4 regions of the Mesobacillus jeotgali genome follow, and region 3 is predicted to be linked to each of the others. Evidence: riboswitches for the same ligand, from Rfam matches in the RefSeq annotation. Region 3 holds a riboswitch; each other region holds the start of a gene.
The links. Region 3 has a riboswitch for cyclic di-GMP ahead of FOF60_RS19870 (DUF192 domain-containing protein). Riboswitches for the same ligand answer to the same signal wherever they lie in the genome.

Region 1 (3,211 bases), 580 kb from region 3:
CAGAATGCGAAATGTTGGATGAGTGGTTACGATTCCTATGAAGGAATGGCAACATAAAATAATTGAAAAACATTAGGAAAAACAGAAATAAAGAGAATAAGTATAATTACAGAAGTCCGATAGCTAGATTCATATAAATTTTCTATTTTATGACTCTAGCTTGATACAATTAATCTGGAAGGATGAGGAGATGGAACCAATAGGTTTAACAGCTTTTGCAATAACGACGAGATTTTTTGGAATGGTAAATTCTAACCGAAATATTAATGAAGTATTGTCTCAAATGATTATATTTTATGAAGAGCAAGAAAAAGTATTAGAAACAATTAAAATGGATTTAGAAACGATGAAAAAAGGACCTATTTTTAGCGCGAAAACGTATCTTTTAGACGCTTCCAAATCATATAGAACAGTGAATGAGCAACAAGAACTAGTTTGGTCTGCCAAAGATAAATTTATTGATGCTTTGGGAATATTACAGGCCAAGTCGCATAAAAACTATGAAGATCACTATTTTCTGTGTATTAATCATTTATATATTTCCATGTGTTGGGACTTACTTCATAAAACAGACGATTCAACTGATTGGATTATCTCTTCACTTAAAGAATGCAATGCAGCTACTTTATTAATTGAACAAGAAATAGGGTCTATTAATAGAGAACAACAAAAGCTGAAGCAAAAACTTAATGTGTTGAAAGAAAAAATTACAAAGGGTGCGACATCTACAGCAGTACTATTCTTGGCTTTCGCTCCTCTGGCACTTGCAAAGGATTATCCTAAATATAAAGAAAAAATTAGAGTAGAAACTAGGCTGAAAATAATCGAGGAAAAGTTAGTAAAAGTCCAATTTATAAGAAAGATTCTAAAAGAGATTATAGAGTCGCTAACACAAGTTTTAGAGGCTAGGGAGGATCACATGTCCCATACATAAGTGAAAATAATTGGTGTATCGCTGAGTAAGACATGAGATTGTTCGGATACAAAGGAACGGCTCTCATGTCTCATTCAGGAGCCGAAATAGTGTTAGTAAGTATGCTCTTGTGCATTTTTAAATTGTTGCTGAATATAGTGTCCGAAAAAACTTGATGGTAATGATTATCCGGAAGCTGACTGACAACTGTCCGTTTAACATGGGTTGAATGATGAATGATGAATGATGGGCAAAAGGGGTCTTCGATTTTAGACCGTTTACACTTTCACCAATTTCCATTGACTGTAAGGGAAAACGAGAGTGAATGAATTGGTCCTTAAGTACATACTGTTTTATCAAAGAATGGGGACGTACCTTGTGTTTCTTTTATATGTCCAGATTTCTGAACGGACTGACGTTTTCCGTTTTCGTGTATCGTTTTTGTAAATGAGGGATTCTTAATTGCGGCTTGAGAATCGTCCCCATGTTCTGCAATTGCATAAAAAGGTGGAATTTTTACTTTACTATAGTTCTAAAGAACTATATAATAAATGTGTAAATAATTCCAAATATAATCCTATGAAAAGGGCAAACTTCTCGAAAGGGGAGGACGCAAAGCCGTGAGTCTAAGGCATGCTGAGGTGTGCTAGGATCGTCAGGTTTCCATAGAGTAGAGTTCCTCTTGCTATGGCTTTTTGTCATAGTTTTTTTATTTTCCGGGAGGGGTAGATGGCATGAGCTTTCTTAAGACGTTTGGTAAATATGCAGGAAAAACAGCTGGGATTGTAGTCGGAGGACCAATTCAAGTGATTGGGGAGTTAGCTGGATCTGATGTGATCGAGGACATTGGAAAAGGGGTTAGGAAGGCATCTGAGTTCGCTGGTACTACGGTTGGACAAGCTGCGGATGGAGCTGTGGGGACTGTGGCGGGAATCATTAATGACAATCCAACCCAGCGTGATCAGGGTTTGAATGAAATCGGAAGTGCTGTCGGCAGGACCGCGAAGGGAGTCTATCAAACTGCTAAACATACAGTTCACAATGGCGGTGAAGTCATTGGCGGTTTTGTCGATGGAGATCATAACCGTGTAAAAAAAGGTGCGATTTCCATCGCTAAAACGGTTGCTATTGGAGCCTTGGCTGTAGGGGTTGTCGATGTTGTGGATGGAGTCGATGTCGCTGATGCAGAGGAGAATGGATCTAATTTACCAGATGCAGAAGTACCATTTGAAACCAAAACGATCGAGCTTCCAAACGGTGAGACCGTAACGGATTCCTTCCCTGTATTTGACTGTAGTTACGAAATGGAAATTGATGAAGATATGTATTTGAGAAGCGATTATATCCATTTTACATATGCAAACTATGAGTTATATGAAGATATTCAAGAAGATCCAGAATTAGCTGAAGAACTAGGATTAACCGAAGCAGACATCGAAGCTTTGTCCAATGGAGATAATCCAGAGGGATACACGTGGCATCACAATGAAGAGCCGGGAGTCCTGCAATTAGTTGACCGGGAAACACACGCAAGCGTAGGGCATACCGGAGGCCGTGAGCTTTGGGGTGGCGGAAGCGAGTATAGATAAGTAAGAAAGTGAATGAAGCCAAAGGGGCAGTGAGATGAGTTTCTTTAGGAATATAGCAGAAGTAGGGAAAATATTTGCGGATTCAGGAAAAGAATTAGGACAGATTTTAAGCGATGGAAGAAAAGAGTTTACCGAATTGATGACGGACGGCTTTAAAGAAATGGTGATTAAAGGCAACGACGATTATAAGACATCTTATGAAAAAAATAGTGAGGCAGGAGAAATTCTGTATAAGGCTCGAAGGAAGTATGATGAGTTATTCGATGATGTCCACGAGGAAATCCTTTGTGTAGAGACATTAATTGACGATCATTATGACTATAAAAAGAAACTGTATGAAGAGATAAAAAGTCAATACGGAGCAACGGTGGAGAAATATATATCTGACTATTATTTGCAAAGGAAGGCTTTTTATTCCTCTCATTCTGAGGATAGCAATCCTTTCATGCCTGCAGCGGCGGCAGTCATCGGTACATTGGGTGCAGGACTTGTCAGTGGGGTTGTTGGCATGGATCTAATCCAGCAAAGAACGCGTGTGAAGCAGGCAGATGCTTATTTGCAGGAAGCAAAAAAAATAAAGGCGAAGCTTGATTTAGAGTGTGGAAGACTAAGAGTATTGAAAACAAATTTGGCCTTTGTCGAAAAAAGTATCTACGAAGAACGTTCGCTCATTGAGCGTTTGTATCGTCCTCTTAAAGAAAAAATGAAG
Region 2 (3,211 bases), 1.9 Mb from region 3:
GGTGAAAATCTTGTTGGAAACTGGTTCAGCCCATAACAAAACGCATGGACACCCTGTCCATGCGTTTTCATCTATCTTAAACTAGTTTTTCAAGGTTTACTCGTTTGTGAATCGCAAGCATGACAGGTATACCTATGGCCATTACCGTGAATTCACCTGCAGCCGTTGTCAGCCATGTGAACCAGAATGGCAATTGGAATGCCAGGTTCAGTTCAATCGCAATCAGGAACATCGTGAACGTGAAGACTAATGTGTTCACAATCATACGGCCGATGATACTTTTAATATATTTGGCTGTGAAAATCGTAATCAGCAGGGATAATACTGACTGGCCGACTCCAAAGACGAGGTCATAGGCGACCATTGGCGAGAAAAGCAGGTTTGTTAAAAATACACCTAATACTATTCCGAAGAAATACTTCTTATTGAAAACAATCAGGTGATTAAACATTTCCGACACGCGGAACTGTACATTGGTAAAGCCAAATGGCTGGATGACGGCAGAAACGGCAATATATAAAGCAGCCAGAATCCCGTTCCGGACAATCGTTCTAGTATTCATTTTTCATCTCTCCTAGTTTTTTTACGTGGGATGGTTACGAACCACGTTATTTAAAAGCCAATTTAATATTATATAGGATAAAAGGCCTTCTCACAATATAATTTTTCTTAGAATAATAGATATTGGGCCAACAATGAATATCTCAGTTTAAAGTATCTTTATTTTAAAATATGTCGCGGGATTGTTATAATTTAGGGATAGTAACTACAGTTCGTTAAAAGGGGTTTTCAAAATGTTCAAAAGAGATGTCAATAAACATTGGACAGTTCAATATGAGGAAAGAGGGATGCCGCATGTCCAGGCAGGACTTGTGCTGAATCCCCAGAACTGGAGGGAATTGGACCCCTTCATTTTAATGGCGGAGGACTGGTTTAAGCGTGGTACTTTTTCCGATCACCCGCATCGCGGCTTCCAGACAATCACGTATATCATTGATGGCAGGCTAGAGCACATTGACAACCATGGCGGCCACAGCATCCTGGAGTCTGGTGACATCCAGTACATGAACGCTGGCAGTGGTGCGCGGCATGCTGAAGAGGCAGTAGACAATGACATAGCGCATACACTGCAGCTCTGGCTGAATCTGCCTAAGGATTTAAAAGGGACAACCACTTCTTACCAAAATGTGTATTCCGAACACGCTCCTGTAGTCCAGTTCGAAGGCGGTACCTTAAAGGTGTACTCAGGAGAAACTGCCGGAGTGAAAGGACCACTCGAACCACTGGTACCTTTTACCCTATCAGAAATTCAGCTGGCTGAGGGAGCGGAGTTCGCATATGAATTACCCGAAGGACATAACGCATTCCTTTACGTACTTTCAGGTGATATAGAGGCAGGTTCAAGCCAAACAAACCTTAAAAAGTCTTCCGCAGCAACATTGACCTTTAAAGACGGCGGCGAAGGCCTAAGTGAAATTTTACTAAAAGCAAATCAGCGATCCCGCGTTTTGGTATACTCCGGTAAGCCAATCAAAGAAGAAGTGGTCGCCTACGGACCGTTCGTGATGAATTCGATGGAGGAGATTCGCCAGGCTTACCGTGATTATCAGGAAGGGAAATTCGGCAAGGCGGCTGAATAACCTAAACTTTTTAAAACTTTCTATTTATTTTTCTCTGTCGAAAAAGTAAGATAAAAGTAGAATTAAAATCCGATAATGGCAAACCCAGGGAAATCTGGGGACGCAAAGCTACAGGGGCTAAAGTCATCGACCATGCCAGCCAGTTGCCGAAGATTCACATATCTTATGTATGTGCTGCTCTTCGGACAGCACTTTTTTTGTCGATTTTAATTCCAATATGGTAAAAGTGGAGGTATTGGAATGAAGAAGATTTTAGCATCAACATTATTGACAGGAATGCTGGCTTTTGGAACAGGAGTCTCTGCAGATGAGATAGTCGAAACGGTAGATCCGGGTACGACTCCTGACGAGTTTTTATTTACGTTTGATCAATTGTTTGAGGAATTGAAGATTCTGGTAACCTTCGATGATGAACAAGAAGCCCAGCTTTTGCTTGAATTCGCAAACGAGAGATTGGCTGAAGCCACAGCGATGTCAGCTGAAGAAAAAGCAGAATTCGTTCAAGCTGCCTTTGAGGAATACTTAGCGGCACTTGAGGAAGCCCAGGAAAAGGTAACGGAAGTGATTGTAGAAGATGGGACCGATGCTGAAGGGGAAGAAAGTCTGACGGAAGGGCTTGAAGAAGCATCTGAAGTTGAAGATGAGTTGACTGAAGAACTTGAGGATGAGCTGAAGGAAGAGGTTGAAGAAGCAACGGAACAAGCAAAGATCGTTGCTAATGTAGTGGAAGATTTGGACCAGGAAATGGTTGCTCAGCTGCGTGAACAGGAGTTGGGATATGGCCAAATCGCCCAAATCTTCTGGCTGGCAGAAGCAGCTGGTAAAACAGTAGAGGAAATCACTGCTTTATATACAGAAGAAAAGATCGGATTCGGCCAGGCAGCCAAGCAGCTAGGTGTCCATCCTTCGCAAATGAAAGGTCTCGCATCAGGCAAAAAACAGGAATCTGAAGAAGAAAAAGATGAAGATACAGAAACTGATGAAAATACCGATGCGTCCGAAAAAGAGAGCAACACAGAAGATACCGAACAGCAAGTGGAGGAAACTGAAGCTGTAAATGAAAATGAAAGTGATGAGACAGCCACTGAAAATTCCACTGTCGAGCAGGTAAGTGCTGCTTCAGCACAAAGTATTGCAAAAGATGAAAAGAAGTCTGAAGAGAAGCAAGCTATAGCATCGAAAAATGCCGAAGAAAAACAACTAGAGAAAGAAAAGAAAGCAGAATCCAAGCAAAAAGAGGCAGCCGAAAAAGCTGAAGAGCAACAAAAGGAAGCTGCCAAAAAAGCTGAAGAGCAACAAAAAGAAGCTGCTAAAAAAGCTGAAGAAAAAAAGCGTGAAGAAGCTAAAAAAGAAGAAGAAAGAAAGCGTGAAGAAGCCAAGGAAGAAGAAGAAAGAAAACGTGAAGAAGCCAAGAAAAATAAAGAAAAACAAGAAGATGAAGCCAACGAAGATGATGATGAGCAGGACGATGAGGGTGATGAAAAGGGAAACAAGGAAAAAGGCAAAAATAACGGTAAGTAAAAGTTATCAAGAGTCAATGCTAGAACACTACCTCCCAGTTTGATTCCAAT
Region 3 (3,211 bases):
GTACGAATTGATCACCGAGAATACGACTGATATGATCAAGGTGATTGATAAGAATAAAGTGATTGTATACGCTTCACCCTCGCATGAAAAAGTAATCAGTCTGAAGCCAGAGCAAATTGTCGGCAAGAGCTTGAGTGAATTTTTGACTCCTGAAGAAGATGTCATTCTTGATAAAAAGTTGAAGGAAATTTTAGAAACAGGTGAACCCCAGATTTTACGGAAGAAGTTTACGACTTGTGATCAAAACACGGTTTACACAGAGTACAATTTTTCACCGATTTACAATGAGAGAAAAGAGATAGAGTCATTTGTCAGTGTCGGCCGGAATATTACCGACCGTGTCAAGCAGGACGCGACGATCCGAAACCTCGACAGGCTTTCTGTCACCGGACAGCTGGCAGCAGGAGTAGCTCATGAAATTCGCAATCCGCTTACTTCATTAAAAGGTTTCTCAAAATTATTGCAGACATGTCTCGATAAGGAGAAGCAGGAGGATTACCTGGCTATCATCATGAATGAGCTCGACAGGATCGATACGATTGTCAATGAGTTCATGTCACTTGCAAAGCCGCAGGCGGTAAAGTTTGTAAAGGGAGACCTGAAGTCAATCCTGGACAGCACTATCAAAATCATTCACCCGCAAGCATTGTTGCATAATGTCCAAATCATCACTCATTATCCAGAAAAGAATCTGATGCTATCATGCAATCCACACCAGCTAAAACAGGTATTTTTAAATTTCCTGAAAAATGCGATTGAATCCATGCCTGAAGGCGGAAAAATTCATATTGACCTTCAGATGAAAGATTCGGGTCAGGTGCAGATAAGCATTTCAGATGAAGGAACAGGCATCGAATCAGACCGGCTTAAATACCTTGGGACGCCTTTTTATACGACAAAAGATAAAGGGATTGGACTTGGATTGACGGTGAGCAATAAAATCATCCAGGAGCATGATGGAACAATGAAGATCATAAGTGAAGAGGGTAAGGGGACCACAGTGATTGTTGAACTGGAATGTTTGGAGACATAGGGCAGAGAGAACCATAAAAAAAGCGGCTTCCTGAATCGGAAGCCGTTTTCGTGTTACTCTTCTTCTTTGTTGAACCATAATGGGTCGTTATTATCCTCTTCCCCATTATAGTTAATGAAAATTTCTTCCCCGGCGCTGATATCACGATAGGCATAGAAATCAAATGTGTGATTGTCAAAATTGATTTCATACGTTGCGTTAGGCTCGTATGAGTGGTTGAATAACATTCCATATCCGAGAAGGATAGCAGAATGATTAATGCCATATTCGAAGGCATAATCCGCCAGCGCCGTTTTCTCGATATGGACATGCTGGTCGTTCGGATACGATAGCACGGGAGCCTCATGGATCAATTCGCCTTTTGCAATATCACGAGTTGCGAATATCCCTCTATTGAATTCCCCATCGCTAATTTCAGAAGTTTTAACTTCAATCATTTTTTTCACCTGCTCGCTCTATTACATTGTTGTTACTTCCTCTTTTAGCATGACGGTTTTTTTAAAGAAATGCAAATTAATTATAAAATCTATATTTATTTCAAGAACATCCAGTGGTTTATGGCCTAGTTAAGACAGAAAAATCCACAGAAAATATAACATTATACCTATAAAACTTAAAAGGAAGCATGCCTAATTATCCACAATAAAAGCTTTGTACAGTTAAGTTATTCACAACAGAAAATTGTTAACCACCCAAATTGTGATTTAAGAACTATCTATCGGAAAAGTAGTTTCTTTTTCCTGAGCAAAAATACCTGGTTAAATTTTTAGAAAAATCAGGGTTTTTGATGGATTTTGTTGAAGAATGATTCAAATTAAGATGTGGGTAAGAGATCAGTCGGATATACACTGGTTCTCGATAAAGGCAAACCTGGTGAAAACCAGCGACGCAAAGCTAAAGGGGCTACGGCAAACCATTGCTAAGCCAGCCAGCTACCGAAAGATCAGGGTGAATTACATGAAATATGTATTCAGCGAACCCCCCTTTCGGTAAAGGCGGGGTTATTTTTGTACAGTCGGAGGTGAAAAGCGAAATGAGACTTGTGAACGAATCGAACGGCAAAGAATTGGCAGCGGATGTAAAAATAGCAGATACCTTTTTCAGCAGATTCAAAGGGTTGATGCTGACAGAAAGCTTGCCAGAAGGACACAGTCTCTATATAAAACCCTGCCGGTCCATCCATACCTTTTTTATGAACTATTCCATCGATGTTCTTTACATCAACGAGAACGACGAAATTGTAGGCGCGGACGAACAACTTGAGCCTGCGAAAATGGGAAAGCGCTGCAAAGGTGCATATTCCGTCTTCGAGCTTCCAGAAGGCACGATCCGGAATAGCGGAACGAAAGTCGGTCATTCTATCAAACTAATAAAATGAAAAGGGGTTTTAAACAATGAAAGCAAAACTAAAAGCACTATTCACTGAAGAACAAGGACAAGGTATGACTGAGTACGGTTTGGTACTTGGAGTTATTGCGGTAGCGGTTGTTGGTGTGTTGGCTTTATTACGTGAAGAGATTCTAGCTATGTTTGAAGAGGTAACTACAGCAGTAACCGGAAGAAATGATACTCCTCCTACACCATAATCGTTACTATTGACTGATACATTTATACATTCACTTATAAGTTGTAGTCAGAGGTACACCAATAAACAGCCTCGCGTTGAGAAACGTGAGGCTTTTTTAAAACTCCTCACTGAAATGAGGTAGATCGATGTTAGTCGACTTTTTATTGATCGCATTAATAGTTATTTGTGTCATAACCGATTTGAGAGAACGGAAGATTTATAACAAGGTGCTGCTGCCGTTTTTACTGGCGGGACTGGTTTTGAATTCAGTTACTGGTGGAATTGCTGGCCTCACCTCTGCACTTGCAGGAACAGCAGTGGGTTTCTCTATTTTGCTGATCCCTTATTTGCTTGGAGGGATGGGAGCTGGGGATGTGAAACTGCTTGCGGTGGTTGGAGGCTTAAAGGGAGCTGTATTTGTATTGACGGCGGCTGTTTATATGGCGCTGGCTGGAGGAATTATAGCGCTGATCATCCTGTTTTTCAGAAAGGGTGCTATAAACAGGCTAAAGCAGATCGGCATGTTCCTTGGCGGGCTGCGCAGCGGTATGAAAGTCCCGCTTGGACTGGATAAGGAAGCCTTGAACACCACCTATCCATATGGGGTGGCC
Region 4 (3,211 bases), 480 kb from region 3:
TGGGATACAATGTGAAGGAAAACATCAAAGCAGGTGTTAACTTTTTGACAACGGCGTTTTACGATCGTTCCGATCTGCCGAAAATCAATAACCATGACCCTAAGATGCTTGAAAGCTGGTATTTTGCTGTGATGGCCTATAATGGCATTGTTCCTAAGAACAGTCCTGTAGTACAGGCAACTGGACAAAGGAATACGTTAGCTTATCAAGAATTGGTTTTTGACATTTTGGATAAAGGGAACCTCTATGCAGGCGATCCACAGCTTGAAACCAATATTGATAAGCTGGATTTGAAAAAGGAAGACTTCCAGTACGATCCGAATACAGGAACACCAATCAAGTTCCTTAAAAAATCATATCAGTTGAACGCAGCTGACCTGACTCCGTCAACACAATTTTTCAAAGTAGGGGACATTGTGACATACGATTCAAACCGCCTGCGTGCGATTCCTTCAAGAAGTGGATCTGAAATTGCAATAACCACAGGTTCTAGGGTGAAAATAATCGGCGAACCAATGGCCGATCAAAATTCAAAATCCGCAAATCATTTTGTATGGTACCTCGTCGAGGACGTCAATACAAGAAAAATCGGCTACATTGCATCACCATATATCAAATAAAGATAACAGGCACCATCCAATAAATGGATGGTGCCTGAACTTTATCTTGGCAGGTTGAAGGTGGCGGTTTTTCCTTTGAAGGCTTCGTTGCCGTCTTTCCCTATAAACGGTCCGAATTCTAGGGTGAATTTCTTGTACAGGTCGAATTCGTCTTTTCTGAATAGGAAGACGTGCAGTTTTTCACCTTGCTGGCCTGCTGCGATTTCGAGCGGCTGGCTTGGCTCAGCGATACCCTGGCTGAAGTAACGTGCACGGTTATCATCAATATTCAGGATTGTGCCAAGGTTGGTAATGCTGACTGCCTCACTTGATTGGTTATCGATATTCACTTTCACTGTCAGTGCTGTTATACCGTTTTCACCGAAGTCAGTGAACATCTCTTTGTTGGCTTCTGTTGGGATGATTTCCGTGTACTGTACACCGTCAAGTGTCACCTTTACATCGCCAATTTGCTGGGTCTCATTGATTCCGCTCTTCTCGAAGATCATCTTCTTATCAGCCCAGTTATCAGAAGTCAAACGGTCCTGGTAGAATTCCTGCTGGGAGGCAACCTGCTTGGATTGCTCATCGTTGTAAACAAAATCGTAGGATTGTGAATTTTGCAGATAGCTATTTTCAAAGCTATCATTATCAGCCACTCCACCCTCGATTATGTACTTCGGCTTTACTGTCTTCATTCTCTCAAACTCTTCATTTGTTAGGGCAAAGGTCACCATTCCAGATACCTTTTCCTTTGGCTCGTATAAGGTAAAATCATCTTGATTCTGCTTGATCATAAAAATCTTCTGTTCTTCCGGAATCAAGTTACTCCCGTCTGACTGGATAAAATCAAAATCATTCGCCAGCTGCAGACGGTGGTAGTTCGAATACCACATTTTTTTGTCTGTTCCGTTTTCAATAGTGACTTTAGCAGTAACGACATATCCTTCTGTTTGATCGTCAAACCATACTTTCGTGCTATCATTTATGTCAGTCACCTTTGCAATTTCATATCCATCGACCGAAACCTTGAAACCATTCATATCATGAGTATATTTAGCATCATTGTTTGTGAAGACAACCTCTATATTTCCCTCTGTTTCCTCAGCGATCGCCGGGTTTAGTTCGCCATTAGAACTAGCTGACGACTCAGTTTTTTCCTCTGAATCTTCTTTTTCCTCTTTCGCTTCTTCCTTGTCTTCCGTTTTCGGTTTCGTTTCAGCCTCTGCCTTCGAAGCTTTTTCATCATTTCCACAAGCACTTAAGACAAGCATCAACGAAAACAGTACCCATACAAACTTTTTTTGATCCATAATTCACAACCCTTTCTTTTGTACAGACCATACAATATAGGTCTTTTGCAAATGACTTTTCCATTATATAGAAAAGATGTGTGAAATATCGAATAATTTACATTTATTTACCAAAAATGAGAAGAAAGGCCCAAATTAAAAAAAGTGACAGGCACCATCCAATAATTGGATGGTGCCTGTCACCCTTAGATTTGGTTGGCAAGTAGTGTGACTAATGCGCTAAGTATAATAGATAGGAGAATGAGGGAGGCGTACATAATAGCTTTGTTTCGTTTTTTTCTCCTGAGCTTGGCTTCTGGTGTGAGGTGCTGGTAGATTGTCGACATCAAATAAATCCCCTTTTACTATGTAGTTTGATGGCAGCTGGCAGGCGTAGTTTTTGCTTTAGCCCCTATAGCTTTGCGTCATTGCCTTTCAGCAATTTTGCCCTTAAGACATAAAGAAAATTCTGAAATGAATAAATGCACTATGAACTTTCTTTCCCGGTTGAGTAGCCGGTTAAACAGGAAACTGCTGTATTTTTTGAAAATGAGTCTTACTGACTAGTGAGGAATTGGTATGAGGTAATAAAGAAGATTAGGTTTAAAAAGGGATGTTTATTGTCAATTTAAATGGCCGATGACAAAAACACCTCCATAGGGTGGTTACTATGGAGGTGCAGTTCAATACGTACATTGGAATGGTTTCCGAAAAAACAATGTGTTCTCGCTAATTTTACTTCCGATCAATATAACTATTGTCTTGGATTATACCCAGTTCGTCTTCGGTCACCTGAAAATACTCAGCCAGTTCTTTTTCGCCTGTCTGAGGCGGGAAGGTCCTTCTTTTAAGCGGTCCGTATTTGCGCCTGTTATAGGAACTCCACCAGCTGAGGAAAGCGGCACTCAGGATCACCACGAGGATGGTGATAAGGATAATTGAATTCGCATTAGCTAAATTCAGTTCAAGGAAGGTGAAATCCAGGGTACCTTCGTAATGAGTAATGAAGTTATACAGAAACAATGCGAGAAATGCCCAGCCGAACAAGGTGAAGAGAAGATCTATGAGTTTTCGCGGTTTGGACTGCTTGTTGTTTATGATCATGTTGTCTCCTTATAAATGGAGTCCGCGGTCAGGACTTTCCCAGGTTGCGAACTGTTTTTTGTTTTTCTTGAGGATCTTTAGCCCTCTTGGGAGCGCCCTGATCACAAGCAGGGCATTGATATGCCAGTAAAGGATTGGGTACCAGATTCCCCAAAGCATGTATTTCAAGATTCCTTTTTCATACTTCTTCTCAATGAATAGGGCGACGAGGAATTG

Region 1: linked by a shared signal. The riboswitch ahead of FOF60_RS22645 (HNH endonuclease) and the one ahead of FOF60_RS19870 (DUF192 domain-containing protein) in region 3 are both predicted to bind cyclic di-GMP.
Region 2: linked by a shared signal. The riboswitch ahead of FOF60_RS04490 (DUF5667 domain-containing protein) and the one ahead of FOF60_RS19870 (DUF192 domain-containing protein) in region 3 are both predicted to bind cyclic di-GMP.
Region 4: linked by a shared signal. The riboswitch ahead of FOF60_RS22205 (DUF5068 domain-containing protein) and the one ahead of FOF60_RS19870 (DUF192 domain-containing protein) in region 3 are both predicted to bind cyclic di-GMP.

What each region holds. Positions count from the first base shown of each region.
Region 1 is NZ_CP109811.1:4,453,775-4,456,985, reverse strand. It holds gene FOF60_RS22650 (hypothetical protein) at 191-934, shown strand; cyclic di-GMP riboswitch class I at 1,491-1,581, shown strand; gene FOF60_RS22645 (HNH endonuclease) at 1,648-2,502, shown strand; gene FOF60_RS22640 (hypothetical protein) at 2,537-3,211, shown strand, end outside.
Region 2 is NZ_CP109811.1:900,345-903,555, forward strand. It holds gene FOF60_RS04480 (QueT transporter family protein) at 77-562, opposite strand; PreQ1 riboswitch class I at 569-613, opposite strand; gene FOF60_RS04485 (pirin family protein) at 795-1,640, shown strand; cyclic di-GMP riboswitch class I at 1,708-1,791, shown strand; gene FOF60_RS04490 (DUF5667 domain-containing protein) at 1,881-3,161, shown strand.
Region 3 is NZ_CP109811.1:3,875,740-3,878,950, reverse strand. It holds gene FOF60_RS19880 (PAS domain-containing sensor histidine kinase) at 1-1,033, shown strand, start outside; gene FOF60_RS19875 (SET domain-containing protein) at 1,087-1,470, opposite strand; cyclic di-GMP riboswitch class I at 1,887-1,973, shown strand; gene FOF60_RS19870 (DUF192 domain-containing protein) at 2,067-2,411, shown strand; gene FOF60_RS19865 (Flp family type IVb pilin) at 2,428-2,619, shown strand; gene FOF60_RS19860 (A24 family peptidase) at 2,747-3,211, shown strand, end outside.
Region 4 is NZ_CP109811.1:4,351,856-4,355,066, reverse strand. It holds gene FOF60_RS22210 (S-layer homology domain-containing protein) at 1-620, shown strand, start outside; gene FOF60_RS22205 (DUF5068 domain-containing protein) at 662-1,912, opposite strand; cyclic di-GMP riboswitch class I at 2,268-2,350, opposite strand; gene pgaD (poly-beta-1,6-N-acetyl-D-glucosamine biosynthesis protein PgaD) at 2,627-2,995, opposite strand; gene pgaC (poly-beta-1,6-N-acetyl-D-glucosamine synthase) at 3,005-3,211, opposite strand, start outside.